DNA from 4 places in the Acerihabitans sp. genome. Region 3 is predicted to be linked to each of the others. Evidence: predicted binding sites of a transcription regulator. Region 3 holds the regulator's gene; each other region holds the start of a gene.
The links. Region 3 encodes PurR, which represses purine synthesis genes. Its sites were predicted from a motif close to CANGCAAACGTTTGCNTG; they were not measured.

Region 1 (7,499 bases), on a different contig from region 3:
GCTCAACGGTGTCCTCGATGATTTTTGCCGGGGTCCACAGCGCTTCGCACTCGCAGATATCGCGCACGAAGCGCTCCAGCAGGCGCAGGCCCTGGCGAGTGTGGGTCACTTCCGGGTGGAACTGAACGCCGTACAGACGCTTCTCTTCGTTAGCGATAATTGCAAACGGGCAGGTCGCGGTGCTGGCAACGGTCACGAAGTCCGCCGGGATAGCGGAAACTTTGTCGCCGTGGCTCATCCAGACGTCCATCAGCGGCTTGCCTTCCGCGCTCAGCGAGTCTTCGATGTCACGGGTCAGCGCGCTCTGCACGCCAACTTCAACCTGCGCATAGCCGAATTCACGTTCGTTAGAGCCTTCAACCTTGCCACCCAGCTGCATGGCCATGGTCTGCATGCCGTAGCACACGCCCAACACCGGCACGCCGGCCTGGTATACGTATTCCGGGGCGATGGGGCTGTCCTGCTCCGTGGTGCTTTCCGGGCCGCCGGAGAGAATAATGCCGCTGGGCGCGAAAGCGCGGATCTGCGCCTCGGTCACGTCCCAGGCCCAGAGTTCGCAATAGACGCCAAGCTCACGGACGCGGCGGGCGATAAGCTGGGTATACTGTGAGCCGAAGTCCAGGATCAGGATGCGATGTTGATGAATATTGTCTGTCATAGAAGGCGTATTCCAGAAGCGGATATCAAATAAAATACGTCCCGGCCGCGGCCGGGACGAATAAAAAAATTGACGGGCGCTTAACCCATGCGGTAGTTCGGTGATTCTTTGGTGATGGCGACGTCGTGGACATGGCTTTCCTGGATACCCGCGCCGCTGATACGCACAAATTCAGCCTTGGTGCGCAGCTCGTCGATGGTAGCACAGCCGGTCAGGCCCATACAGGAGCGCAGCCCGCCCATTTGCTGGTGGACAATTTCCTTCAGGCGGCCTTTATACGCCACGCGGCCTTCGATGCCTTCCGGCACCAGTTTGTCGGCGGCGTTGTCGGTCTGGAAATACCGGTCCGAGGAGCCTTTGGACATGGCGCCAAGCGACCCCATGCCGCGATAGGATTTAAACGAACGGCCCTGGTAGAGTTCGATTTCGCCGGGGGATTCTTCGGTGCCGGCCAGCAGCGAGCCGACCATCACGCAGGAGGCGCCGGCGGCGATGGCCTTGGCGATATCACCGGAAAAGCGGATGCCGCCGTCGGCGATAACCGGGATGCCGGTGCCTTCCAGCGCTTCAACGGCGTCGGAGATGGCGGTGATTTGCGGCACGCCCACACCGGTGACAATCCGGGTGGTGCAGATGGAGCCTGGGCCGATCCCCACTTTCACCGCGCTTACGCCGGCCTCGACCAGCGCAATGGCGCCGGAAGCGGTGGCGATATTGCCGCCGATAATCTGCAGGTCGGGATATTTGGCGCGGGTATCGCGGATACGCTGCAATACGCCTTCGGAGTGGCCGTGGGAAGAGTCGATAAGCAATACGTCGACGCCGGCGGCCACCAGCGCATCGATACGCTCCTCGTTGCCGGCGCCGGCGCCGACCGCCGCGCCGACGCGCAGGCGACCGTGTTCGTCCTTACAGGCGTTGGGCTTGCGCTCGGCCTTCTGGAAATCCTTGACGGTTATCATGCCGAGCAAATGGAAATGCGCGTCCACCACCAGCGCTTTTTCCACGCGCTTTTCATGCATCTTTTGCAGCACGACTTCGCGCGCCTCGCCTTCTTTTACCGTGACCAGGCGCTCTTTCGGCGTCATGACCGCCGTTACCGGCTGGTTTAAATCAGTAACGAAACGCACGTCGCGCCCGGTGATGATGCCCACCAGTTCGTTGTCGTCCGTCACCACCGGGTAACCGGCGAAACCATAGCGGGCGGTCATTTCCTTAACCTGGGATAAGGTGGTGGCGGGCGTTACCGTCTTGGGGTCGGTGACCACGCCGCTTTCATGCTGTTTCACCCGCCTGACCTCGTCGGCCTGGCGTTCGATGGGCATATTCTTATGGATAAAACCGATACCGCCTTCCTGGGCCAGGGCGATGGCCAGCGGCGCTTCGGTCACGGTATCCATGGCGGCGGAAAGCAGGGGAATATTCAGGCGTATTTTTTTCGTCAGTTGCGTGCCGAGTTCGGCCGTGTTGGGTAACACCGTGGAATGTGCGGGTAACAGCAGGAGATCGTCGAACGTTAGAGCTTCTTTTGCGATACGTAACATAGCAATATCTCACCAGGGTGAATGTATAAAATATTGCCGTGGCATTATACAGAACGTAACCGGTTGCCTCCAGCACTTTTTAAAAAAAATGCTTGATATGCGCCGGGGGATAAGTAATATCAATCGATTAACCCTTATTTATGGAAGTTGATCTGGCTCACATGTCTTCACCTCCCACCGCACTGATTTTTACCGTCTCCCGTCTTAACCAGACGGTGCGCGAACTGCTGGAAGGCGAAATGGGCCAGGTCTGGCTTACCGGCGAGATCTCCAACTTCTCGCAGCCCGCCTCCGGTCATTGGTATTTTACCCTGAAAGACGATCGCGCCCAGGTGCGCTGCGCCATGTTTCGCAACAGCAACCGGCGGGTGACCTTTACGCCGCGCAACGGCCAGCAGGTGCTGGTGCGGGCGGCGCTGACGCTGTATGAACCGCGCGGCGAATATCAGCTGGTGACCGAGAGCATGCAGCCCGCCGGCGACGGCCAGCTGCAGCAGCAGTTCGAGCAGTTGAAGCAGCGCCTGTCCGCCGAAGGCCTGTTTGACAGCGGCCATAAGCAGCCGTTGCCCAGCCCCGCCCGCCGGGTCGGCGTGATAACCTCCGCCAGCGGCGCGGCGCTGCACGATATCCTTAATATTCTCCGGCGACGGGATCCCTCTTTACCGGTGGTTATCTATCCCACCCAGGTTCAGGGCCAGGACGCGCCGGCGCAGATCGTGCGCGCCATCGAGGCCGCCAACCGGCGCGGCGAGTGCGACGTGCTGATCGTCGGCCGCGGCGGCGGCTCGCTGGAAGATTTATGGAGCTTTAACGACGAGCGGGTGGCGCGGGCGATTTTTGCCAGCCGCCTGCCGGTGGTGAGCGCGGTCGGTCATGAAACCGATGTGACCATTGCCGATTTCGTCGCCGACCTGCGCGCCCCCACCCCGTCGGCGGCGGCGGAGCTGGTCAGCCGTAACCAGCTGGAGCTGGCGCGACAGCTGCAATCGCAGCAGCAGCGCCTGGAAATGGCGATGGACTATTTTATGGCGCAGCGCCAGCAGGTCCTGACCCGGATGCAGCACCGCCTGCAACAGCAGCATCCCCATCTGCGCCTGGCGCGCCAGCAAACCGCGCTGATAACACTGCGCCGCCGGCTGGACGACAGTTTGCAGGGGCAGTTGCGCCAGGCGCAGCGTCGCCAGGAACGCTTGCGGCAGCGCCTGGGCCAGCAGGCGCCGCTGCCGCGCATTAATCGCGCGCAGCAGCGCTTACAGTCCTTAGGCTACCGGCTGCGCCAGGCGATCGGCGATCGGCTGAACCAGCAAGGGCGGATACAGGCGCTGCGCTACCGGCTGGCGCAGGGCATGACGCGGCAGCTAAGCGGCGATCAGCGCACCTTCGGCATGCTGTGCTCCCAGCTCGAGGCGGTCAGTCCGCTGAAAACCCTGGCGCGCGGGTTCAGCGTTACCACCGATACCCAGGGCGCGCTGGTTAAGCAGGCCCGGCAGGTGAAGACCGGTGATATTCTCTCCACCCGACTGGAGGATGGACGGGTGGAAAGCCGGGTGCTGAGCGTTTCGCCCGCCGCCGCCACGCCAAAACGCAGCGCTAAGGCAGCGAAATAACGCCCAGGAGCCACCTTTCCCCGGTGCCAGGCGAACGCCTCCCGCGTTAGGTTTTGGCCCGCTTACCGGCACCCGATTTGCCGGTCACTTATCTGCGCGCGCGGACGCCAGGCGGGCAAAGGCGTTATAGCCCGCGCCAATCACCAGCAGGGCGCAGGTGCCGAAAAACACCGGCCGCATGCCAAAATGCCCGCCGATAAATCCCCCCAGCAACGGCCCCGCCACCTGGCCGACATATTGCGCCGAGGTGGAATAACCCAGCATCCTGCCGGCAATCTTGTCCGGCACATTGTGACGGATGACGCTGGCGATACAGGGCAGCAGTCCGCCCAGCGCCACGCCCATAAAAAAGCGCAGCGCCACCAGTTGCCAGCCGCGGGTCACCAGGGCCTGCGGGATAAGCAATAACCCCGCCGCCAGCAGGCAACCGATAATCACCGTCCACGGCCCGTTGCGGTCGGCCAGTTTGCCGAGCCAGGATGCCGAGACTATGCTGCCCAGCGCCGCGCTGGCCATCACCAGCCCGGCGACAAAGGTGACCTGGCGCGACTCCACCAGTTGCGCCACATACAGGGTAATAATCGGCTCAATGGACATATTGGCCACCATCAGCAGCGTGCCGGTAATCAGCATCGCCAGCACCGGCCGGCTAAGGCCGGCGCCGGTGGCGGTGGCGGGCATAATCTCCTGTTTGCGCCGAATGGCGGCGCCCGGCTCCTCGCGCAGTAAAAACGTGGTGGCCAGGAAGGAGATGAAAATCGTCGCGCCGGCCACCATGAAAGTAGCGCGAATGCCGATAAGCGGCGGCAGGATGCCGCCAACCAGCGGACCGATAAAATTACCGGCCATAATGCCGGAGGACAGTACGCCCAGCGCCCAGCCGGTGCGCGCCTTGGGGGTTTGGGTCGCCACCAGTATCATGGAACCCGATGCATAGCCCCCCAGCAGGCCGGCCAGCAGCCGCAGCGCCACCAGTTGCCAGACGCTGTGCGCCATGCCCAGCAGCGTCATGGCGACCGCCATGCCCAGGCTGGCGCGGATAAGCATCAGCTTGCGCCCATAACGATCCCCCAGGCGTCCCCACAACGGCGCGGTCAGCGCCGCGCTGAAAAAGGTGGCGCCATAGGCCAGGCCGGACCACAGGCCGATGGCGGCATGATCCGTTACGCCCAGTTGCTCGACGTACAAGGGCAGGAACGGCAGCAGCAGGGTCATGGCGATAATGGTGGTAAACGAGCCGAAGACGCAGACCAGCAGATTTCGTTGCCAGTAGCGGCTGCCGTCAGCCGGGTCCGTCGTGGTGATTGTCATATCCATCCTGAGATCTGTGAAGGCCGAGGCCCGGCCGGAAAATGTTTTCTAATCTCAACCCTGCGTCGATCCGGGGAAAATGTGCCGCCGCTCGGGCGCTGGCCCAAGTCGATATTCAGGAAAAAACGGCAGTATTAATTAACCTTGTGTGGCGGCATTTCCCTTGAGTAGCAAAAATAATATCAATCCAGCCGGTATGAAAACAACTTCTGCCGCTTCAAAAAATATAGCGAAATGACGAGCTGCTAATTATCTCCGGAATAAAGAGGATCCGGCTGCGCCAGGGTTAAACCATCGCCGATTACGCTGAAAATGTCTTTTTCACCGCCATAAAAAGAGAGTAAGCATTTGTTAATGAAAAGTAAATAAAAATTGTTTTTATCCTTGATCTCAATTTTTATCAAAGGGTTACAAACCATAAGCTTAATGTATCTTAACCAGTCGATAACATCACTTTTTGGTTTACTTACCCGTTGGCGACTAATAGAATCAAAAACGCTAAGCAGACAGTATTGGGCTCAAATCAACCTCAATAATATTGCCCTGCGGTATACTTAATTTTCTTAAATAGAGACTTTGCGCATGAAAGAGCATTTCATCGCATCCCTTTGCATGAATGCGTTGGCATCGCCCCAACGGCAAACGGCTGCGAATAACGCCCCGGTGGATGTTGTCCTGATCGGCGGTGGAGTCATGAGCGCTACGCTTGGCACCTACCTTAAGGAACTTGAGCCAGACTGGACCATCAATATGTACGAGCGTCTGGATAAGACCGCGGAGGAAAGCTCCAATGGCTGGAATAATGCCGGCACCGGCCATGCGGCGTACTGCGAGTTGAATTACACCCCGGAAATGGCCGACGGCTCGATTGATATCACCAAAGCGGTGGCGGTGAACGAATCATACGAAATATCCCGGCAATTCTGGGCTTATCTGGTGAAGAATAATATTCTCGGCGCGCCCGAATCCTTCATTAATAACGTTCCCCATATGAGCTTTGTCTGGGGAGAAGAAAACGTTAATTACCTGCGCAAACGTTATGCCGCACTGCAGGGAAGTACCTTATTCCAGGGCATGGAATATACCGAGGACAGCCACAAAATCAGGCAATGGGCGCCGATGATCATGGCGGGGCGCGACACGTTTCAAAAAGTGGCGGCCACCCGCATGACCATGGGCACCGACGTTAACTTTGGTGAACTCACCCGCCAGATGCTCACGGCGCTCGAGCGGCGTCCGAACGTTAACCTGCGCCTTCGGCACGACGTGCTGGACATCAGCCGCAACGCTGACAATACCTGGACGGTAAAAGTCGCCGACCTGAACAATAACGGCAAACAAAGCTCGGTGCGCGCGCGTCATATCTTTATCGGCGCCGGCGGCGCGTCGCTGACGCTGCTGCAAAAATCAGGCATTCCCGAAGCACGGGGTTATGCCGGTTTCCCGGTGGGCGGCAAGTTCCTGGTGACCACCCGGCCCGAGGTGGTCAACGGCCATCTGGCGAAAGTCTACGGCAAGGCGTCGGTCGGCGCGCCGCCCATGTCGGTGCCGCATATCGATACCCGTATGCTGGACGGCGAGAGAACCCTGTTGTTCGGCCCATATGCCACCTTCAGCAGTAAATTTCTTAAACGTGGCTCCTGGTTCGATCTGTTCGGATCGCTGACCTGGCAAAACCTGATGCCGATGATCCGCGTCGGCCTGGATAATTTCGGCCTGCTGGGGTATCTGGTGAGCCAATCGTTTATGTCGGATAAAAAACGGCTGGCGGCGCTGAAGGAATATTATCCCGAGGCGCGGCTTGAGGATTGGCAACTGACCGACGCCGGCCAGCGGGTGCAGATCATCAAAAAAGACGCCAAAAAAGGCGGCATACTGCAGTTCGGCACCGAGGTGGTCAGCTCGGCGGACGGTAGCCTGTCGGCGCTGCTTGGCGCGTCTCCCGGCGCCTCAACCGCCGCGCCGATTATGCTGCAGCTGATTGAGAGCATGTTTAAACAGCAGGCGGCCTCCCCCGCCTGGCGCGCCAAATTACAGGAAATGATCCCGTCCTATGGGAGTCCGCTCGACGGCAGCGTCGACATGACCAATAAGATACGCGCCTATACCAGCGAGATCCTGCAGCTGGCCTGCGTCGAAGCGACCCAGGGCGGCGCCGGGTCGGCAGGCCGGTGGAACACGCTGCCCAAAGCCATCTAGTCCTCACGCCGCGGCCGGCTGATCGCCGGTCGCCCCCTTGCGCCCGGCGGTTCGCCGGTCATCTTTTTCCCGCCAGTCTCCACAACCGCACCGCGCGCCGGCCCCGGGATGCGGGCGACGCCGGATCTTGCCAACCGCCGCGTGGCGATGGCGTATACATTGGCATTTAACTGAAATACT
Region 2 (7,499 bases), on a different contig from region 3:
ATTTCACGCGCGTTTTAGCGCCACGGCGCGTCGTTACCGCTATATTATCTATAATCATCCTTATCGCCCGGCGATTCTGTCCCGGGGCGTGACGCATTATTACCATCAGCTGGATGCGGATATCATGCAGCGGGCGGGACAATGCCTGCTGGGCGAGCATGATTTCACATCATTCCGCGCTTTGCAGTGCCAGTCGCGCACGCCCTGGCGTAATATGAAACACCTCACCGTCACGCGCTACGGCGCGTATATCGTGGTGGATATCAAGGCCAATGCGTTCCTGCACCATATGGTGCGTAATATCGTGGGCAGCCTGATGGAAATAGGCTGCGGCAACCGTCCTGCGGAATGGCTGGACGAATTACTGGCAGCGCGGGATCGCGCCCTGGCCGCCGCGACGGCCAGGGCTGAAGGACTTTATCTGGTGGCGGTGGACTACCCCGCACCGTTTGACTTGCCGTATCCTCCCATGGGACCGTTATTCCTGCTGGATTGATGGTACTGAACATAACATTGGCGTTGCCGGGATTCTGAACATGGAATTTATTAGATTCATTATTGATTTTATTTTGCATATTGATGTCCATCTGGCGGAACTGGTGGCCCAGTACGGCATCTGGGTGTACGCCATCCTGTTCTTGATTTTGTTTTGTGAAACCGGACTGGTGGTGACGCCCTTTTTGCCCGGTGACTCCCTGCTGTTTGTCGCCGGCGCCCTGGCGGCCTTGCCGACCAACAGCCTGGATGTGCATCTGATGGCGCTATTGATGGCCTGTGCGGCGATCCTGGGCGATGCGGTCAATTACACCATCGGGCGGCTGTTCGGTGAAAAACTGTTCAGCAATCCCAATTCCCGCATTTTCCGCCGCAGCTACCTGGACAAGACCCACCAGTTTTACGCGCGCCACGGCGGTAAAACCATTATTCTGGCCCGGTTTGTGCCGATTGTCAGGACCTTCGCGCCTTTCGTCGCCGGCATGGGGCATATGTCCTATCGCCATTTCGCCCTGTTCAATATTACCGGCGGCATAATCTGGGTCGTACTCTTCACCTATGCCGGTTATCTGTTCGGCGATCTGCCCGTGGTGCAGGAAAACTTGAAATTACTGATTGTCGCCATCATTTTGCTGTCTATCCTGCCCGGCGTGATTGAGGTCTGGCGCCACAGGCGCGCCGCCGCCCGCAGGTAAACGCACGGCATTTGCCGCGCCATGGCTGAATTGTGAGCAACGGGCAGAGTTTTCTATCCCAACTCGTTGGCGGTTATGGTTTAATGGGCGACATTTTCAATGACCCTTCCCCGCGCCGCCCAGGCGTGGGGAATCAGGCGACGGCAAGACAGCGGCGAGCGTCGTGCCGGCGCCGCGGTCAAGGTATGAATAGCGGACTGGCGCTTGCCAGGTTCAAACAGAAAGGTTATCGATGAGCTGGATTGAACGAATACTCAATAAGAGCACTATCACCCCGGCGCGCAGGGCGAATATCCCCGAAGGCGTATGGACCAAGTGTGATAGCTGCGGACAGGTACTCTACCGTGCCGAGCTTGAGCGCAACCTCGAGGTCTGCCCCAAATGCGATCATCATATGCGCATGACCGCCCGTGCCCGCCTGCATGCCTTTTTGGATAAAGGCAGCGAGGTGGAACTGGGCAGCGAACTGGAACCCCGGGATATCCTGAAGTTCAAGGACTCGAAAAAATACAAAGATCGCCTGGCGGCGGCGCAAAAAGCCACCGATGAAAAAGACGCCCTGGTGGTCATGAAAGGCACGATTTACGATATGCCGGTGGTCGTGGCCGCCTTTGAATTCGCCTTTATCGGTGGTTCCATGTCGTCGGTGGTCGGGGCGCGTTTCGTCCGCGCCGTCGAGCAATCGCTTGAAGACGAATGTCCGCTGGTCTGCTTCTCCGCCAGCGGCGGCGCCCGTATGCAGGAAGCGCTGCTGTCGTTGATGCAGATGGCGAAAACCAGCGCCGCACTGGCAAAACTGCGGGCGCGTCGCTTGCCCTATATTTCGGTGCTGACCGATCCGACCATGGGCGGCGTATCGGCGAGCCTGGCCATGCTCGGCGACCTGAACATCGCCGAACCCAAAGCCCTGATAGGCTTTGCCGGGCCGCGCGTCATCGAGCAAACGGTACGGGAAAAACTGCCGGCCGGATTCCAGCGCAGTGAATTCCTGTTGGAGAAAGGCGCCATCGACATGATCATCCGCCGGCCGGAGATGCGCCTGAAACTGGCGAGCCTGCTGGCCAAGATGACCGACCGGCCGCAGCCGGAGGCGATACATTCCCATGAAGCCAGGCCTGAGACGATCCCCGAAGAGCGTCCGGACGAGGTCTGAGGACGGGACGCATGGAAAACCTTATGAGTCCACAGGCCGCATCGCCCCTGGCGGCGTGGCTGTATTATCTTGAACGCCTGCACGCCAAGACCATCGATCTCGGCCTGGATCGGGTGGGCCGGGTGGCCGCCGATATGGGCCTGTTGCGCCCCGCGCCCCGGATTATCACCGTCGCCGGCACCAATGGCAAAGGCACCACCTGCCGTCTGATCGAGGCGGTGCTGCTGGCCGGGGGATATAGGGTCGGCGTCTACAGTTCTCCCCATCTGCTGCGCTATACCGAACGGGTGCGTGTCCAGGGCAATGAATTGCCCGAGGCGCGGCACAGCGCGGCCATGGCGGCGGTGGAAGCCGGGCGCGGCGCCACGTCCCTGAGTTATTTTGAATTCGGCACCCTGGCGGCTTTTTGGCTGTTTATGCAGGCGCAGCTGGATGTGGTGGTGCTTGAGGTCGGACTGGGCGGACGGCTGGACGCCACCAATATCGTCGATGCCGATGTGTCGGTCATCACCAGTATCGCCCTTGACCATACTGAACTGCTGGGACCGGATCGCGAGAGCATCGGCCGGGAAAAAGCCGGTATCCTGCGCGCCGGCCGGCCCGCGGTGGTCGGGGAACCGGATCGGCCCGCCTCGATCGACGACACGGCGCTCGCCGTGGGCGCGCAGCTGTACTGCCGCGATCGCGACTGGCATTTCAGCCTGGACGGCGATACCTGGAGCTGGCGCGACCCGCACTTGGCCCTGACCGGACTGCCGCTGCCGCTGATCCCGCTGGAAAACGCCGCCACCGCCCTCGCGGCGCTCAGGCGTTTTCCCCTGCAGGTCCCCGAACGGGCCATCCGCCAGGGGCTGGCCCAGGCGTCGCTGCCGGGCCGTTTCCAGGTGGTCGGCCAGCGGCCGTTGCGCATCCTCGACGTGGCGCATAATCCGCACGCGGCCGGATACCTGGCGCAACGGCTGGCAAAACAAAACATCCCGGGTAAAGTGCGCGCCGTCGTCGGCATGCTGGCGGACAAGGATATTGCCGGCACCCTGGCCTGCCTGCGCGGGCAGGTGGATGAATGGTATTGCGCCACCCTGCATGATGCGCGTGGCGCCAGCGCATCGCAGCTGGCGCTGCATCTTGATCATGCCCGCCGGTTTGACGACGTGGCCGCGGCCTGGCGCCAGGCGCTGGCCGATGCCGATGCCGACGACTGCGTGCTGGTTTTTGGTTCATTTCATACCGTGGCGCCGATCGTTGCGATAACAGACCCGGAGAAACAACGTGGCGAGTAAGTTTCAAAACCGCTTGGTGGGAACCATCATCATCGTTGCCCTGGGGGTTATCGTGCTGCCCGGACTGCTGGATGGCAAAAAAAAGCACTATCAGGACGAATTCGCCGCAATCCCACTGGTGCCCAAACCCGGTGACAGCGACGAGGCGGACGCCTCCCCGCAGGCTAACCAGGCCCTGCCCAGCCAGCCGCCGGAAGGGGCCGGAGCGGCGGTAGAGCAGGCAAACCAGGCGCCGGACGCGGACGACTCCGACACGCCGGATGCCCCGCAGCCAGCCGCGCCGCCGGTGAAGGCCGCGCCCAAGGCCGCGCCGCGCGAGCCGGTCAAAGCCGCACCGCCTAAACCGGTGGTGGCGCGCCAGGAGCCGGTAAAACCTGTCGCGCGACCTGAGCAAGCCAAACCGGCCGCCGCGCCCGCGCCGCGCGTGGAACCGGCCAAACCGGCCGCGAAACCCGAGGCGCGCGTGGAAATCACTGAGGCCAAACCCGTCGCGCCGCGCGCGGAAGCCGCCCCTGAAGCCAAACCGGTTGCCGCGCCCAAGCCGGCGGAAAAGGAAACCCCGGAACAGGCGCCACAGGGACAAGCCTGGGTGGTGCAGTTGGGCGCGCTGAAAAACGCGACCAAGGTAACGGAAATCGTCGGCAAGCTGCGCGCGTCCGGTTACCGGGTCTACACCGTACCGTCGACGCCGGTGGCGGGGCAGATCACGCGCATTTTCGTCGGACCGGACGCATCGAAGCAAAAGCTGCAAAGCTCGCTGCCTGAAATGAACCAGCTCAGCGGCCTGAGCGGCCAACTGCGAACGTACCAGACGCGATGATGTTTACCCTGGCACGCCAACAGGGAACGTAAAGCCGACGTGTTGAAGGGAAAGCGTGCCGATGGGGTCGAATCGGGCGTGGTTTTCCCGCCCGACCGAGCGCCCATGGCTCGCTAGGCCCGCTAACGCCGTGCTTGCAAAGGGTGTGTGAAAGGGAGAGCGCGCCATCGGCGGCCTATCTTCCTGCGGCGATTGGCTTTTTTTAATCGCCGTTATTTATTTAACTTTGGGCAGGAATTCCGCTGCGCAAACGTTTTCGTTTTCTGATAGAATTCGCCGCGAACCAGCTTCGGGGCGGATGACCAAGGGATGCATGCATGATCTGGGTTGATTACGTCATTATTGGCATCATTGTATTTTCTGCTCTGATAAGTCTGATTCGCGGGTTTATACGTGAAGCGTTATCATTAGTGACATGGGCATGTGCGTTTTTTGTCGCCAGCCACTATTATGTTTATCTCGCTGTCTATTTTACCCGCTTTGAAGATCAGCTGGTTCGTAACGGTATCGCGATTGCCTTGCTGTTCGTGGCTACCCTGATAGTCGGGGCAATCGTCAATTACGTGATTGGCTCTCTGGTGGAGCGGACCGGCTTATCCGGCACCGACCGCGTGTTGGGCGTCTGTTTCGGCGCACTCAGGGGCATACTGGTCGTCTCGGCCATGCTATTCTTCCTGGATACCTTCACCGGCTTCTCCCAGAGCGCGGACTGGCAACAGTCCCAGCTGATACCGCAGTTCAGCGGTATTATCAGATGGTTTTTCGACTATCTGCAAAACACGTCGAGTTTCTTACCCAAGCATTTAACGCTTCGGTAACGCTGATGAGGAAATGACACTATGTGCGGTATTGTCGGTATCGCCGGATTTATGCCGGTCAACCAGTCGATTTATGACGCGTTAACGGTGCTTCAGCACCGTGGGCAGGATGCCGCGGGCATCGTCACCATTGATGCATTGGATTGCTTTCGCCTGCGCAAAGCCAATGGCCTGGTGAAGGATGTATTTGAAGCACGGCACATGCAGCGTTTGCAGGGCAACATGGGCATCGGCCATGTGCGCTACCCCACCGCCGGCAGCTCCAGCGCCTCCGAAGCGCAACCCTTCTATGTCAATTCCCCGTTCGGCATCACCCTGGCGCATAATGGCAACCTGACCAACGCCCACGAACTGCGTAAAAAATTGTTCGAAAAGGGACGTCGCCATATCAATACCACGTCCGACTCGGAAATCCTGCTTAATATCCTGGCAAGCGAGCTGGACCGATTCCCGGATTATCCCCTGGAAGCCGACGATATTTTCGCGGCGGTCGCGGCCACCCATCAGCAGATCCGCGGCGCCTACGCCGTGGTCGGCATGGTTATCGGCCATGGCCTGATTGCCTTTCGCGATCCGAACGGCATCCGCCCCCTGGTTATCGGCAAACGCACCCTGGCCGACGGGCGCAACGAATACATGGTGGCCTCCGAAAGCGTGGCGCTTGATACCCTGGATTTCGAGTTCCTGCGCGATGTGGCGCCGGGCGAAGCGGTGTATATCACCGAGGCGGGCCAACTGTTCACCCGCCAGTGCGCCGAGAACCCGCAAAGCCATCCCTGCCTGTTCGAATATGTCTATTTCGCCCGTCCGGACTCGTTTATCGATAAAATTTCGGTCTACAGCGCCCGGGTACGCATGGGGCAAAAGCTGGGCGAAAAAATCGCCCGCGAATGGGAAGATCTCGACATCGACGTGGTTATCCCCATACCGGAAACCTCCTGCGATATCGCGCTGGAAATCGCCCGCATCCTCAACCTGCCCTATCGCCAGGGTTTTGTGAAAAACCGCTACGTGGGCCGCACCTTTATCATGCCCGGCCAGCAGGTGCGCCGCCAGTCGGTACGCCGCAAGCTCAATGCCAACCGCGCCGAGTTTCGTGATAAAAACGTGCTGCTGGTGGACGACTCCATCGTGCGCGGCACCACCTCCGAGCAGATCGTGGAAATGGCGCGCGAAGCCGGTGCGCGTAATGTCTACCTGGCTTCCGCCGCGCCGGAAATCCGCTTCCCCAACGTCTACGGCATCGATATGCCCAGCGCCACCGAGCTGATTGCCCACGGCCGCGAAGTGGACGAAATCCGCGCGCTGATTGGCGCCGACGCGCTGATTTTCCAGGATCTCGGCGATCTTGAGGCGGCGGTAAGGGAAGACAATCCCGATGTGGTACAATTTGAATCCTCGGTATTTAATGGTATCTACGTTACCAAGGACGTCGACCAGCGTTATCTCGACTATCTCGAATCGCTGCGCAACGACGACGTAAAAGCCGTCCAGCGGCAAACCGAGGTCGAAAACCTGGAGATGTATAACGAAGGGTGATCGGCGCGTTTCGCCCTCACACTCCGGCGGTTAAACGCTAGACGATATGCACCCGGGCGGTAACACGCGTCGGGTGTTTTTTATTATGGGCGGCGCTTATCAGCAAGGCGCGCGCGACAGGGAGAATCAACATGAAACGTCTGATAGTCGGCATTACCGGCGCCAGCGGCGCCATCTACGGCATAAGACTGTTGCAGGTGCTCAGGGCGGTAGAGGGCGTTGAAACTCATTTGGTGCTGAGTAACGCCGCGCGCCAGACGCTGGCGCTGGAAACCGACTACAGCGTGCGCGATTTGCAGGCAATGGCCGATGAATTCCATGATTGCCGCAATATTGCCGCCACCATCAGTTCAGGCTCATTCAACACCGCCGGCATGGTAATACTGCCCTGTTCAATGAAAACCCTGTCGGCCATCGTCAACAGCTACAGCGACAGCCTGCTGACGCGCGCGGCCGACGTGGTGCTAAAAGAGCGGCGCACCCTGGTGCTGGGAGTGCGCGAAACGCCGCTGCACCTGGGACATCTGCGGCTGATGACCGCCGCGGCGGAAATGGGCGCCGTCATCATGCCGCCGGTACCGGCGTTCTATCACCGTCCCGTTACCGTGCATGACATTATCGACCAGACCGTCAACCGGGTATTGGACCAGTTTGATATCGGGCTGCCGCAGGATTTGTTTCAGCGCTGGCAGGGCGCTA
Region 3 (7,499 bases):
GTGGCCGAACAGGATGGTGGGCAGCCAGATGGAGGTGCCGACGGCGACCGCCGCCATGTCGGTCGCGCTGACGGAACCGGACATGATGGTATCGACCACTCCCATCGACGTTTGGGCTATTTGCGCGAAAATAACCGGTATCGCCAGGGACATTAATGTACGCGCTTCCAGGAAGTACTTCTGCACGTAGGCACCTATAATTTTATGAGTATGGAATAAGCAGGCGAAAGTTAACATAAAGGTTAAAAATCTGGGGCATAGTGTAAAGCATTTGCCCGTTTATACCAGTGCGGGGCGGCACAAATACGCGAGGTGGACGATTTGGTTTTCCCGTGGAAATCGTGCACACTAGCCTGACTGATTCCAGCGGTGGTTTACAGAGGCCAAGGTTATGTTTACGGGTATTGTTCAGGGCACCGCGCCCATTGTGGCGATTGACGAAAAGGCGAATTTTCGCACGCATTTCATTACCCTGCCGGCGGCAATGCTGGCAGGCCTTGAGGCGGGCGCCTCCGTTGCGCACAATGGCTGTTGCCTGACGGTGAGCGGCATCGAGGGTAACCTGGTGGCGTTTGACTTGATGAAAGAGACGCTGCGGGTGACCAATCTCGGCGATTTACAGGTCGGGGACGAGGTGAACGTGGAGCGCGCCGCCACCTTTAACGCCGAGATCGGCGGGCATGTCATGTCAGGGCACATTATGTGCAGCGCCGAGATAGTGAAAATCGTCACGTCGGAAAACAATCGGCAAATCTGGTTCAGGATGCCGGATAAAGAACTGATGAAATATGTTCTGTACAAAGGCTATATCGGCATCGACGGCATCAGCCTGACGATTGGGGAAGTGGTGCAGGAAAAGTTTTGCGTCCACCTGATACCGGAGACGCTGCTGCGCACCACGCTTGGCAAGAAACGGCTGGGCCAGCGGGTCAATATTGAAATCGACCCCCAGACCCAGGCGGTGGTGGATACGGTGGAGCGCGTTCTGGCGCAGCGGGAAGCGGCGATTGCCGCGACGATAAATACCCTTTAACGCGCCGGCCCGGCGCGCCAAGGGCTTAACGTGGAACGCGTATTCCGCCTTCCACGCCTTCAGGGCTGAACAACACTTGCCATAAATGAATATTACGCGCGCGGAACGCGCCCGCGCAGGCATTCAGATAATAACTGAACATGCGGAAAAAACGGTCGGAGTATTTATCGGACAAGGACGGCCAGGAGGCGATAAAACGTTCATACCAGGCCATAAGCGTTTTATCGTAATCAGAGCCGAAGTTATGCCAGTCCTCCATCACGAAATGTCTTTCGCTGGCATGGGCAATCTGCTGCACCGACGGCAGGCAACCGTTGGGGAAAATATATTTATCTATCCAGGGGTCGACATTCATGTCGGTGATATTCGAGCCGATGGTATGCAGCAGGAACAGACCGTCCCGTTTCAGGTTGCGATCGATCACGTCGAAATAAGTGGCGTAATTTTTGGGGCCGACGTGTTCGAACATCCCGACCGAAACAATGCGATCAAACTGCATATCCAGATCGCGATAGTCGCGCAGTAAAATCGTGACGTCCAGTCCTTCGCAGCGGGTTTGCGCCAGCTTTTGCTGCTCGGCGGAAATCGTAACGCCCTGTACCGAAACGCCATAATTTTCCGCCGCATAGGCGGCAAGCCCACCCCAGCCGCAGCCGACGTCGAGCAGCGTCATGCCGGGACGCAACTGTAGCTTTTCGCAGATCATCTTCAGCTTATCCTGTTGCGCCTGCACAAGGGTGGTCGCCTTGTTCCAGTAGCCGCAGGAGTATTGCATATAGGGATCCAGCATCATTTCAAACAGATCATTACCCAAATCATAATGTTCTTTGCCAACAATCCAGGCCCGCTTGCGCGACTGGAGATTCATCAGCCGGGCGGCGGCAATCCGTAGGGTATCCTTAAGATGATGCGGAAGCTTGTTCTCCAGCCCCGCCTTAAGAACCCGCTGGAAAAAGATGTCAAGTCGTTCGCATTCCCACCAGCCGTCCATGTAGCTCTCGCCCAATCCTAAAGAACCGTCTTGCAATACACGCTTAAAAAATCCTGGATTCTTGATTCGCAGATCAAAAGGTCTTGAACCATTAAGTTCAATACCGGCCTGCGCGAGCAATTCATGGACGATACGGTACCAATCATTATCATGAAAGCTCAGGTCTTCAACGCACGAGGAACTCATAGCTTCTCCATCACCTTTCTTCTGTAATGCCCCGTCAGGAAAAGCATTCACCCTGCCTGCGGGCTTTATAAGAATCCACGGTTATCCGTGGTGTCTGAGGTACCACCATCAACAGAGGAATATAAAGTAAACCATAGACTGCCACTTAGCCGGGCGCTTTATAAAAAGGGTGATGTCATGTTGGAAAACACGACATACTTTTATACAAAATAATTAGACAACTCGTTATAATTGTTAACGATATTGAGTATAAGCCTGCATCTGAATTTAGACAATAGCTAACGCGCTAATGTATTTCATAGTATAACTTAATGATTTCATTCTGAAACAATAACTGTTTGCACAGAGATCGATATATGAAAATTCTTGTGTCCACGGCGGACGGCGCTTTACAAAAAAGAGATAGGCGCCCGCCCGCCGTTGAAAAGCCTGGCGGCAGGGCTTAAGCGGGGAAGGGACCGTCGGCTACCGAGTGACGTTCAATCAGCGACGGATGCACTTCGATGGTGTGGGCGTCCTCGCGCTTGCTGGTTATCCGGTCGAGCAGCATGGTCAGCGCAGCCTCGCCCAAATCCTCTTTAGGCTGATGGATGGTGGTCAGTGCCGGACTGAAAAAGCACGAATTGCGCACATTGTCGTAACCAATTAAAGAAATATCCCGAGGCACGCTCAGGCCCATTTCATTGATGGCGCACAGCGCGCCCATGGCCATGATGTCGCCGCCGCAAAATACCGCGGTGGGGCGCGGCGTTTGCGCCAGGATTTGCTTCATCGCCAGGTAGCCGGATTCCGGTTCGAAATTGCCTTGTACTATCCAGCGATCGTTTAACGGGATGCCGGCTTCCTTCATGGCATGCAGGTAGCCGCGGTGGCGCCCGCCGCCGGTGTTGCGCGCCAGCTGGCCGGGTATGGCGCCGATGGCGCGATGCCCGCGTTCGAGCAGATATCGCGTCGCCATATACCCGCCGGCAAAGGCGTTATCGATGATGGCGTCGGTAAAATCACGGCGGGCCTCGCCCCAATCCATGACCACCATGGGAATATGCCGGTATTCTTCCAGCATATCCAGCAGCGCTTCAGGATACTCGGCGCACATCACCAACAGCCCGTCGACGCGTTTTTGCGCCAGCATCGCCAGGTAGGCGCGCTGTTTTTCCAGATCGTTGTGGGAATTGCATAATATAAGGGTATAACCGCGGGCAAAGCAGTGGTGTTCAATCGCTTCAATAATTTCGGCAAAATAAGGCGCTTCGCTGGTGCTGGCGAGCAGGCCGATGGATTTGGTGCGATTAACCTTCAGGCTGCGCGCCACGGCGCTGGGTGAGTAATGTAGCTGTTTTATGGCGTCCATTACGGCGAGTTTTGTATCCTGCGCAACAAAACGGGTTTTATTGATGACGTGCGAAACGGTGGTGGTGGATACATTAGCGCGTTTTGCCACATCTTTGATGGTTGCCATGCCTTGAATACTCCCGTACGCCCTGGCTAAAATATCTGTCGAAGGCGCAAGCACTTTACGACGCTATGGAATTAACCGTTAATTTTCCTTGATCCCGGGCTAAAGTGAAAGCGTTATATGTCAAGACGTCAGCCCGGGCGCAAGCTTTTTGCGCGCCGCTATGGCAAACTGAGCATAACTACATGGGGTCGCGGTGGTTAGAACCGGCGCCTTGGCTTACTTCTAAGGAGACAGAATGGATAGCGATTTAAAAATGTCGTTACTGACCACGGTGTTCTCGCTGTTGGTGATAATCGCCTTCAGCTTTACCGCGGTGATGAACTGATTGCACTTCGGTTGGGTGTATAAAAAAGAGGAGCCTGGGCTCCTCTTTTTTATACAGGGTATCAGCGTATATTTTTCGGCGTGACCACCCGGCGGGCGCCAACGTAATGGTCCTGCCAATAATCTTCACTCAGATAGCTGATGCGAATATCGCTGCCGGTCCGGGGGGACTGGATAAAACGCCCGTTGCCGAGATAAACGCCGACATGATCGGCCGCGCCGCGATTGGAAATATGGAAAAAAACCAGGTCCCCGCTTTCCAGGTCATCTTTCTTGACCGGCGCCGCGTCGCGCAGGTGATACATTTCATTGGCGGTGCGCGGCATATGGATGCGCACCACATCTTTATAAGCGTAATAAATCAGGCCGCTGCAGTCAAAACCGGTATTGGGCGACATGCCGCCCCAGCGGTAGGGCTTACCCATTTGGGAAAGCAGTTTGTTCATGGCCGTGAGCTTGGCGGTTTGGTAACGTTTTTTATGGCTGTCGCTCATTTTGATCGGCTCATCGTTGGCCACCAGTTCCACTGCCGCCCGGTCTTTAATCCGGTGCCTGCCATAGCCTCTTTTATAGCCTTTTTTCGGCGGGGTGAAATTAGCCAGTTTTTTCGTCGCCGTTGCCCGCGGGGGCTTGGCCTGCACGCGTAAAGTGCTTTTTTTAGCGACGGCTTTCGCGTGCGCGGGTTCAGGCGGCTTTTTAGCAACGGCTTTTGCGCTGACGGCGGGCTCGCTGGCGACGGGTTTGCTTTTTTTGGCCATTTTTACCGGTTTGCGCTTGCGCCGGTCACCGGTTTTAGCCGCCGCGGCCTGGGACTTGCGCTGATCGGCGTTAACGCCGGCGTTCGGCGCGGCATGTGCCAGATTCAGAAACAACTGGGTAAAAAGCAACACAAAAAGCGTAAAGCACAAACGCATGATAAACGCTATCCTTATGTGGCCCAAAATAGGGGGTTATCGACACCTCACAGGAATTTAAGCTATTTGCTCCGTCATTGCATCATCAAATCACTCCTTATTGTGTATAAACGTGAATAAGTTCGATTTTGCTGCATTTATCAGCGTTCAGCGGCGCATTATTCAACATAGTTACCGTTCATTAAACGAATGTTTAAGCCCGTTTTGTTACCCCGGCGGGGTGAAAAGCCGCTAAAATATCATGTTTACCCTGGCGGGCGAACGCGAAAGGAACGAATTAATGCGCCATGAACGCGCGTGCCGGTAAAAAAACGTTTATCAGTTTGCCCGGTAGTGGCTAGAATAAAGAGACTGAGTGTCATCCCGCACAGAGCAGTGCAGAACAGTGCAGATAAAGCCAGATACTGGCGTGAGGAAGCGAGACAATGACGACAATAGAAAAAATCCAGCAGCAGATAGCTGAGAACCCGATTCTTCTTTATATGAAAGGTTCGCCGAAATTGCCGGGCTGCGGGTTTTCCGCCCAAGCGGTGCAGGCGCTCTCAGCCTGCGGCGAACGTTTCGCCTATGTGGATGTCCTGCAAAATCCGGACATTCGCGCCGAGTTGCCGAAATTCGCCAACTGGCCGACCTTTCCACAGCTCTGGGTGGACGGCGAACTGGTCGGCGGATGCGATATCATCATTGAGATGTATCAGCACGGCGAACTGCAACCGCTGGTTAAAGAAGCCGCGGTGAAATACAACGCCCAGGAAAACCAAACGCCTTCCTGAGTCCTGCGTCACGCTTGCGCATAAAAAAGCCACCGCCGGTATCGCTGCCGGAGGTGGCTTTTTTTATCCGGCGCCGACGGCGGGCTGGATTAATCGTGCTCGCCGGCGGCGGTGTCGCCGACAGGGGGAACCGGCCAGCCGCCGAGACGTTTCCAGCGATTGACCAATTCGCAAAACAGTTCAGCGGTGCGCTCGGTGTCATATAGGGCTGAATGCGCCTGGCTGCCGTCAAATTCGATGCCGCCGGCGGCGCAGGCTTTGGCCAATACCGTCTGGCCCAGCACCAGCCCGCTCAGGGCGGCGGTGTCAAAGGTGGCGAACGGATGGAAAGGATTGCGCTTGAGCGCGGCCCGGCCGGCCGCCGCCATCAGGAACCCGTGATCGAATCCGGCATTATGGGCAACAATAATCGCCCGGTTACAGCCCCGATCCTTAATGCCTTTGCGCACCATTTTAAAAATTTCATGCAGCGCGTCGTATTCGCTTACCGCGCCGCGCAGCGGGTTGGTCGGGTCGATGCCGTTAAAGGCGAGGGCTTCCGGCTGCAATAGCGCGCCGGGAAAAGGCTCAACATGGAAATGCAGGCATTGGTCGGTAACCAGCCAGCCCTGGTCGTCCATGTTGACCGTGACGGCGGCAATTTCGAGCAGGGCGTCGGTAGCGGCGTTGAAGCCGGCGGATTCAATATCGATGACCACAGGATAAAAGCCGCGAAAACGGCCGCGAAGGGTATTTACATCGTCAAGTTCAGCCATGCCTGTTCTTAATATTCAGGGAAAACAGCCCGCATTATGGCAAATTTTAGCGCGGGATGCATGGCGAATCCGCTCCGGTCTTCAGGGGAGCGGATTTAGCCTGGCCGGGCGCGGGGCTTTACTCGCCCAAGCCCTTACCGGCATGTTTTTGTTCAATCAGTTCAATTTTATACGCGTCGGGATCCTCGATAAAGGCGATAACCGTAGTGCCGCCCTTGACCGGTCCCGCCTCGCGGGTCACCTTGCCGCCGGCCTGGCGAATGCGTTCGCAGGTGGCGGCCACGTCGTCCACCCCGAGCGCGATATGGCCATAGGCGGTGCCCAGCGCGTAGCTATCGACGCCCCAGTTGTAGGTCAATTCAAGCACCGCGCCTTCCGTCTCCTCGGTATAACCGACAAAAGCCAGGGTATATTTATATTCCGTGTTCTCGCTGGTGCGCAGCAGGCGCATGCCCAGGATCCCGGTATAAAAATCGATAGATCGCTGTAAATCGGTGACGCGTAGCATGGTATGAAGCAGGCGCATAATATCCTCATTGGGCAGTGACGATGGCTGATCCATCGCCTATGGTTAAATCCGGGTATATCAGTATATCCCAGACCTTCAGGGCGGGGGAGCGGAAATGCCCCTGCGCGGCGGCGTAACCTCTTTGCGTTCGCGCCGCCCGACCGCTAGCCCGCAAGGGCGTGCGATTCTCGCCGGCGAGCGCTTTTTGGTGTTCTCGACTTGCAAGCTGGGGCAATAACGTCTTCAATGAAAGTTAAACAGGAGGGCGCGTGCCGGAACAGCTTGAGTTTTTCACCATAAACAGTCCTTGCCGCGGTGTCTGTCAATCCGATGACCGTGGCTTTTGCCGTGGCTGCCTGCGCTCACGTCAGGAACGTTTCGACTGGATGAACATGAACGACGGCCAGAAACGAGAGGTGTTGCGATTGTGCCACCAGCGTTACCTGCGCCTGCGGCGCGCCGCCAACAGCGCTGCGGCCGAACCCGCCGGTCCGGAACAACCTTCGCTTTTTTGAACAAATACAGCGGGGTATAAATGTAATAATAATTATTATTA
Region 4 (7,499 bases), on a different contig from region 3:
TGGATGTCTTAACCGGAGGAGTCGCTTTGAGTCGCACAGCAGCCTCGCGCATTGTTTTTTTCGATTTGGACGGCACGTTGCATCAACAGGATATGTTCGGTTGTTTTCTGCGTTACCTGCTGCGACACCTGCCGTTGAACGCCATCCTGGTCCTGCCGGTATTGCCGGTGGTCGGCATCGGGTTATTGGTGAAAGGCCGTTCGGCGCGCTGGCCGATGAGCCTGCTATTATGGTCGATTACCTTCGGTCACAGCGAAGCCCGTCTGATCCGCTTGCAGGAACGTTTTGTCATCTGGTTTCGCCAGCGCGTCACCGGCTTTCCCATGGTGCTGCGGCGCCTGAACGACTACCTGGCTTCCCAGGATACGCAGGTGTGGTTGATAACCGGCTCGCCGGAGCCGTTGGTGCGGGGAGTGTACGCCGACGCGCTGTTTCTTGCCCGGGTTAAGCTTATCGGTAGCCGGATGACCCGCCTGCGCGGCGGATGGGTATTGACCCTGCGCTGTCTGGGACATGAAAAAGTGGCCCAGCTTGAGCGTGAACTGGGCACTCCGCTTAAGCTTTACAGCGGTTATAGCGATAGCCTGCACGACAGCCCGTTGCTCTATTTTTGCGAACATCGCTGGCGGGTGACCCGTGATGGCGGGTTAAAACAACTGGATTAAAAATTCTCTTTATCCTTGTATAATCACCGGCTGCGAATCAACCGGGAGAACCGATATGCACGCCGAGCAGGGCGACGAATTCTGGATGCGCCACGCCCTCTCCCTGGCGGGCAGGGCCGAGGGCGAGGGCGAGGTGCCGGTCGGCGCGGTGTTGGTCCTGGATGGACAGGCGATCGGCGAGGGCTGGAATCGTTCCATCGGGCGTCACGATCCCACCGCCCATGCCGAAATCATGGCGCTGCGCCAGGGCGGGGCGGTGCTTGGCAACTACCGGCTGGTGAATACCACGCTTTATGTCACACTCGAACCCTGTGTGATGTGCGCCGGCGCGATTATTCATGCGCGCGTGGGACGACTGGTGTTCGGCGCCAGGGACGAAAAAACCGGCGCGGCGGGTTCGCTGTGCGATGTGCTGCGCCTGCCGGGCGTTAATCATTGCGTGGTGATAAGCGAAGGGGTGCTGGCCGGGGCGTGCTCCGCTCAGCTAAGCGCGTTTTTCCGCGCCCGCAGGCAGGCGCACAAAGCGCGCCGCCTGGCGCTGAAACCCGAGGATCCGACGATTACCGAGTAGCGCCGCCGGGCCGGATCCAGGGCGGCGCGGCAGCGGCGCCCGCCGCGTTTGCCGGGAACAGGCCGGTTATCTGCGGCGGAATCGCCGTCGGCGTCGGGGTGGGGGTCGCGTCGGGCTTCGGGGCCAAGGGGGCGGCCGCCAGCTGCGCCGCCTTTTTTTCTTTCTCTTCCAGGTAGCCGCTCAGGCTCATTTCATACCGGCGGATATTTTCCACATAATTGTAGGCTTGCTGGCCGCGGGCATAGCCATAGGTGGTTTGCTGGTAATAGCGCGGCTGGCTAAGCATCGGCAGGCGCAGCTTGACGTCAACCCAGCTGTCGGGATTACCCTGTTGCCTGGCCGTCAGGGCGCGCGCGTCCAGCATATGCGCATATCCCATATTATAGGCGGTCAGCGCAAACCAGATTTTTTCATCCTCGGGAATGGTATCGGGCACTTTTTGCATCATGCGCTCAAGATACATGGCACCGCCACGGATGCTTTGTTCAATGTCCAGCCGATCGGTAATGCCCAGACTATCGGCGGTGGCGCGGGTCAGCATCATCAGGCCGCGCACGCCGGTGGGCGACACCGCCAGCGGGTTCCAGTGGGATTCCTGATACGAGATGGCGGCCAGCAGCTTCCAGTCTATTTCACTGGCGTATTGCTGGAACAGGCCCTGCAGCGCCGGGAGCGTGGCGTCGATGGAGGACAGGAAGGTCTTGGTATCCACATAATCAAAGCTGCCCACATGGCCGAGGTATTTTTCTTCCAGCCGCGCCAGGGTGCCGTCCGCCTGCTGGCCGCTGAAAAAATCCAGCAGGGCGGCGGAGAGATTATTACTGCCGTACCGGGACATATACCAGGTGACCGGTTCCTCGTCGCTGACGTCAAAGGCCACCGCCAGCTGCGGATGTACCCGTTGCAGCAGGCCGACGGTCGCCGAATCCACCAGCGTATAGTCGAGCTTGCCTTCCGCCACCTGCTCGAGCAGCGCCTTGCTGCTGAGATCGGAAGACACCTCCCACCGCAGTTGCGGATATTTTGTCTCCTTGAGGCCGCGCAGCAGCGAGATATGCGCCGAACCGGAGGAGACGGCCAGCCTACCCTGGAGGGCGCCGAGGCTTTTCGGCCGCGGCTGGCCCAGGCGGTACACCAGCTGCTGGGAGACATAATAGTAGGCGGGGCCGGTGGTAAAACGCTGCAGGCGGTCGTTATTGTATATCAGTCCGGCGGCGAGCAGATCGGCATGGTCATTGTCCAGGTCGTCGAACAGTTCATTCAGGGTATGGCGCTGGCGGATCACCAGTTGGACCCCCAGGTAATCGGCGAAACGCTTCGCCAGTTCGTAATCAAAACCGGTTTGCTGGTTGTTGGCGGTATAAAAGCTCAGCGGAGCGTCGATGGTGCTGACCCGCAGCGTTCCCCTGGCTTTTATCCGGCTGAGTTTATCGTCCTGCATGCTGTGCCAGGGAACGTTTAACCACAGCGCCCAGGTCAGCATGACGGCGATAACGCCAATCACGACGTAATTTAATTTAAAACGCTTCAAATAGTTATCTCTCGCCGGGGCGACGTTATCCCTGTCTCTTACGGCAGTGTTATTATCTTTTTTCCCTGGAGTCGGAGCATTTTGCTTAACAAAGCGCCAAGGTGCAACTTTATTGCGTTCCCGCGCGGCGGCCGTTTAAAGAAGAAGAATCGCAACAATAACCGCGCAAACGGTTTCGTCCGCCGCCGGGATTCTCTATAATGGCGCGCGTTTCCCACCTAAAGCTGCGCTAAAGATGCGCTCCATGGCAAGCCGTATCCGAGCACCTTTGGTCGCCGGTTCTAAGACGAGAGATCTTTTATTATGGAAATACTGCGTGGTTCGCCCGCTCTGTCGGCGTTTCGTATCAACAAGCTGCTGTCGCGCTGTCAGGACGCCCGGCTTCCGGTAAGCGAGGTCTATGCTGAATATGTCCACTTTGCCGACCTGAGCGCGCCGCTTACCGTTGAAGAGCACGCCCGGCTGCAACGGCTGCTGAAGTATGGACCCTCTCTCGCCGAACACGCGCCCCAGGGCCGCCTGCTGCTGGTTACGCCGCGTCCCGGCACCTTGTCGCCCTGGTCGTCGAAGGCCACCGACATTGCCCATAACTGCGGCCTGGCGCAGGTAAAGCGCCTGGAACGCGGATTGGCGTTTTATTTTCAGGGCGCGTCGATGACCGGGGAGCAGTGGCGTCAACTGGGCATGCTGCTGCATGACCGGATGATGGAAACCGTCTTCGACGAACTGGAGCAGGCGCAGGCGCTGTTTGCCCGTCACGAGCCGGCGCCGGTGCTGACCGTTGATATGCTCGCGCAGGGCCGCGGCGCCCTGGAACAGGCTAACCTGACGCTTGGGCTGGCGCTGGCGCCGGATGAAATCGACTACCTGTTTGAGGCGTTCACCCGCCTGGGCCGCAATCCCACCGACGTTGAGCTGTATATGTTCGCCCAGGCCAACTCGGAACATTGCCGCCATAAAATCTTTAACGCCGATTGGATAATCGACGGCCAGGAACAGCCGAAGTCGCTGTTTAAAATGATCAAGAACACCTTTGAGCAGACGCCGGATTTTGTATTGTCCGCTTATAAAGACAACGCCGCGGTGATGGAAGGGCCGGCGGTGGGACGTTTCTTCGCCGCGCCCGGCAGCGCGCGCTACGATTATCACCAGGAAGCGTCGCATATCCTGATGAAGGTGGAAACCCATAACCACCCCACGGCGATTTCACCCTGGCCCGGCGCCGCCACCGGCTCCGGCGGCGAAATCCGCGATGAAGGCGCCACCGGCCGGGGGTCCAAGCCCAAGGCCGGCCTGGTGGGCTTTTCGGTCTCCAATCTGCGCATTCCCGGCTTCGGGCAACCCTGGGAAGAAGATTTCGGCAAGCCGGATCGCATTGTCAGCGCGCTGGATATCATGACCGATGGCCCGCTGGGCGGCGCGGCGTTTAATAATGAGTTCGGCCGCCCGGCGCTGACCGGGTATTTCCGTACCTATGAAGAGCGGGTCAACAGCCACAACGGCGTCGAGCTGCGCGGCTACCATAAGCCGATTATGCTGGCGGGCGGCCTGGGCAACATCCGCGACGGCCATGTGCAGAAAGGGGAGATCACCGTTGGCGCCAAGCTTATCGTGCTGGGCGGGCCGGCGATGAATATCGGCCTTGGCGGCGGCGCGGCGTCGTCCATGGCCTCGGGCCAGTCTGACGCCGATCTGGACTTCGCCTCGGTGCAGCGCGACAACCCGGAAATGGAGCGCCGCTGCCAGGAAGTGATCGACCGCTGCTGGCAGATGGGCGACGACAATCCGATTCTGTTTATCCATGACGTCGGCGCCGGCGGGTTGTCAAACGCCATGCCGGAACTGGTCAGCGACGGCAATCGCGGCGGGCGTTTTCAGCTGCGCGATATTCCCAACGACGAGCCGGGCATGAGTCCGCTGGAAGTCTGGTGCAACGAATCGCAGGAGCGCTATGTCATGGCGGTGGCGCCGGAGCAATTGGCGGTCTTCGAGGCCATATGCCGGCGCGAACGCGCGCCCTTCGCGGTGATTGGCGAGGCGACGGAAGCACTGCATCTGAGCCTGGACGACAGTCATTTCAACAATCGGCCCATCGATCTGCCGCTGGACGTGCTGCTTGGCAAAACGCCAAAAATGACCCGTGACGTGGTACGGCTGCCCGTGGCGGGCACGCCGCTTAACCGCGGCGGCATCGACATCGCCGAGGCGGTAAAACGGGTGCTGCATTTGCCGGTGGTGGCGGAAAAAACCTTCCTGATTACCATCGGCGACCGCACGGTCACCGGCATGGTGGCGCGCGATCAGATGGTGGGACCGTGGCAGGTGCCGGTGGCGGACTGCGCGGTCACCACCGCCAGCCTGGACAGTTATTATGGTGAAGCGATGGCCATAGGCGAACGCGCGCCGGTGGCGCTGCTGAACTTCGCCGCCTCGGCGCGGCTGGCGGTGGGCGAAGCGCTGACCAATCTGGCGGCGACGCAGATTGGCGATATCAAACGTATCAAGCTGTCCGCCAACTGGATGGCCGCCGCCGGTCATCCGGGCGAGGACGCGGGGCTGTACGACGCGGTCAGGGCGGTGGGCGAGGAACTGTGCCCGGCGCTGGGCCTGACCATTCCGGTGGGCAAGGACTCGATGTCGATGAAAACCCGCTGGCCGCAGGGCGTGGAACAGCGCGAAATGACCTCGCCCATGTCGTTGGTGATAACCGCCTTCGCCCGGGTGGAGGATGTGCGCGGCACGGTAACTCCGCAGCTGCGCGCCGGGCGGGACAACGCCCTGTTGCTCATCGACCTGGGCGCCGGTCATCAGGCGCTGGGCGCCACCGCCCTGGCGCAGGTGTACCGCCAGTTGGGCGACGATACGGCGGATGTGCGCGACGTGGCGCAGTTGGCCGGTTTTTATCGCGCGCTGCAGCAACTGGTGGCGGATCGTGTTTTGCTGGCCTACCACGACCGCTCCGACGGCGGCCTGCTGGTCACGCTCCTTGAGATGGCCTTTACCGGCCACTGTGGTCTGGATGTGGATATCGCGGCGCTGGGCGACGACCAGCTGGCGGCGCTGTTTAATGAAGAACTGGGCGCGGTGGTGCAAATTGCCGCAAGCGATCGCCAGCGCGTCGAGCAGGTATTCGCCGAGCATGGCCTGGCGGATTGCCTGCGTTACCTCGGCCGGGCCGAGCCGGGCGATCGGGTGGTGATACGCGCCGCCGACCGCGTGGTGTATAGCGAAGGCCGCACTGCGCTGCGCACCTGGTGGGCGGAAACCACCTGGCAGATGCAGCGCCTGCGGGATAATCCGGACTGCGCCGATGAAGAACATGCCGCTAAGCAGGATGACGGCGATCCGGGGCTGAATGTTGCGCTCAGCTTTGATCCGGCCGAGGATATCGCCGCGCCGTTCATCGCCAGGCAGGCCAGGCCGAAAGTGGCCATCCTGCGCGAGCAGGGGGTCAACTCCCATGTGGAAATGGGCGCGGCGTTCCACCGCGCCGGTTTTGACGCCATCGACGTGCATATGAGCGATCTGCTGTCCGGGCGGCGCGATTTACAGGATTTCCAGGCGCTGGTCGCCTGCGGCGGCTTCTCCTACGGCGATGTGCTGGGCGCGGGGGAGGGCTGGGCCAAATCCATCCTGTTCAATCCGCGCGTGCGCGACGAGTTCGAGGCGTTCTTCAACCGGCCGCAAACCCTGGCGCTCGGCGTATGCAACGGCTGCCAAATGATGTCCAATCTGCGCGAGCTTATCCCCGGTGCCGAGCTGTGGCCGCGCTTCGTGCGCAATAAGTCGGAACGCTTTGAAGCCCGCTTCAGCCTGGTGGAGGTGACGCAAAGCCCCTCGTTATTGTTGCAGGGCATGGTGGGATCCCGCCTGCCCATCGCCGTATCCCACGGCGAAGGGCTGGTGGAGGTGCGCGACGAGGCGCATCTGGCGTCGCTTGAGCATGCAGGCCTGGTGGCGCTGCGCTTTGTCGATAACACCGGCAGGGTTACCGAAACCTATCCCGCCAATCCGAACGGTTCGCCGAACGGCATTACCGCGGTAACCAGCGCCAGCGGGCGGGTCACCCTGACCATGCCGCATCCGGAACGGGTTTTCCGGACGGTGAGCAACTCCTGGCACCCTGAAGAATGGGGTGAGGACGGCCCCTGGATGCGGATTTTCCGCAACGCGCGCCGCCAGCTGGGTTGATGGGAACGGTTGATAACGGCCCGGCATAACCTGCCGGGTAGGCGTTGTCGTTTTTCGCCTGTTATTAAGATAAATCTGTCTCTGTTTGGAGACATATAATTCATTGTTTTATATAAATATTTATTTTTACCGTCATTTGCGTCTCTTTTGAGAGACAGGCTTGGTCGACCGTTGCGGCGGGATAGCAGGGTTTCAGGACGGATTATCTGATTTATCTTTTAATTTCAAATAACTAAGATATAATTTTTTTATTGGCATGATTGCTGCATAATATAAACCAGTTGCTCATTCACCCCGATATGACAGGTCGTTTTCACTTAACCAACGACTCTGTTTCATAACTTCCGAATGACGCCAAAGAACGGTGCCTATCGTCCAACCATACCGATAATTGCCTTACGGCTTTATCAATCACAGGACGACACGTTGAGTGAGGCACCCCCTATTCCGATAAAAAGCACTTGCCCGCGGGCCAAGTGCTTTTTTTATGCTTTCTTCAGGCCACCGAACCGGATAGCATCGGCAAACACCTTGGCGCAAT

Region 1: the regulator PurR is predicted to act here: its motif matches at 2,255-2,272, upstream of guaB (IMP dehydrogenase).
Region 2: the regulator PurR is predicted to act here: its motif matches at 4,687-4,704, upstream of cvpA (colicin V production protein).
Region 4: the regulator PurR is predicted to act here: its motif matches at 2,930-2,947, upstream of purL (phosphoribosylformylglycinamidine synthase).

The regions. Positions count from the first base shown of each region.
Region 1 is NZ_DASWOM010000115.1:55,503-63,001, reverse strand. It holds gene guaA (glutamine-hydrolyzing GMP synthase) at 1-658, opposite strand, end outside; gene guaB (IMP dehydrogenase) at 739-2,202, opposite strand; gene xseA (exodeoxyribonuclease VII large subunit) at 2,364-3,809, shown strand; gene VGC33_RS19675 (MFS transporter) at 3,894-5,120, opposite strand; gene mqo (malate dehydrogenase (quinone)) at 5,703-7,319, shown strand.
Region 2 is NZ_DASWOM010000076.1:6,405-13,903, forward strand. It holds gene truA (tRNA pseudouridine(38-40) synthase TruA) at 1-496, shown strand, start outside; gene VGC33_RS12140 (DedA family protein) at 537-1,190, shown strand; gene accD (acetyl-CoA carboxylase, carboxyltransferase subunit beta) at 1,423-2,343, shown strand; gene folC (bifunctional tetrahydrofolate synthase/dihydrofolate synthase) at 2,355-3,623, shown strand; gene dedD (cell division protein DedD) at 3,613-4,443, shown strand; gene cvpA (colicin V production protein) at 4,761-5,261, shown strand; gene purF (amidophosphoribosyltransferase) at 5,283-6,800, shown strand; gene VGC33_RS12170 (UbiX family flavin prenyltransferase) at 6,932-7,499, shown strand, end outside.
Region 3 is NZ_DASWOM010000047.1:3,902-11,400, forward strand. It holds gene VGC33_RS08305 (MATE family efflux transporter) at 1-186, opposite strand, end outside; gene VGC33_RS08310 (riboflavin synthase subunit alpha) at 392-1,033, shown strand; gene cfa (cyclopropane fatty acyl phospholipid synthase) at 1,059-2,210, opposite strand; gene purR (HTH-type transcriptional repressor PurR) at 2,653-3,669, opposite strand; gene cydH (cytochrome bd-I oxidase subunit CydH) at 3,905-3,994, shown strand; gene VGC33_RS08330 (C40 family peptidase) at 4,056-4,907, opposite strand; gene VGC33_RS08335 (Grx4 family monothiol glutaredoxin) at 5,333-5,680, shown strand; gene rnt (ribonuclease T) at 5,770-6,435, opposite strand; gene gloA (lactoylglutathione lyase) at 6,554-6,961, opposite strand; gene VGC33_RS08350 (DUF1289 domain-containing protein) at 7,213-7,458, shown strand.
Region 4 is NZ_DASWOM010000115.1:13,214-20,712, forward strand. It holds gene yfhb (phosphatidylglycerophosphatase C) at 27-665, shown strand; gene tadA (tRNA adenosine(34) deaminase TadA) at 721-1,236, shown strand; gene mltF (membrane-bound lytic murein transglycosylase MltF) at 1,226-2,767, opposite strand; gene purL (phosphoribosylformylglycinamidine synthase) at 3,071-6,958, shown strand.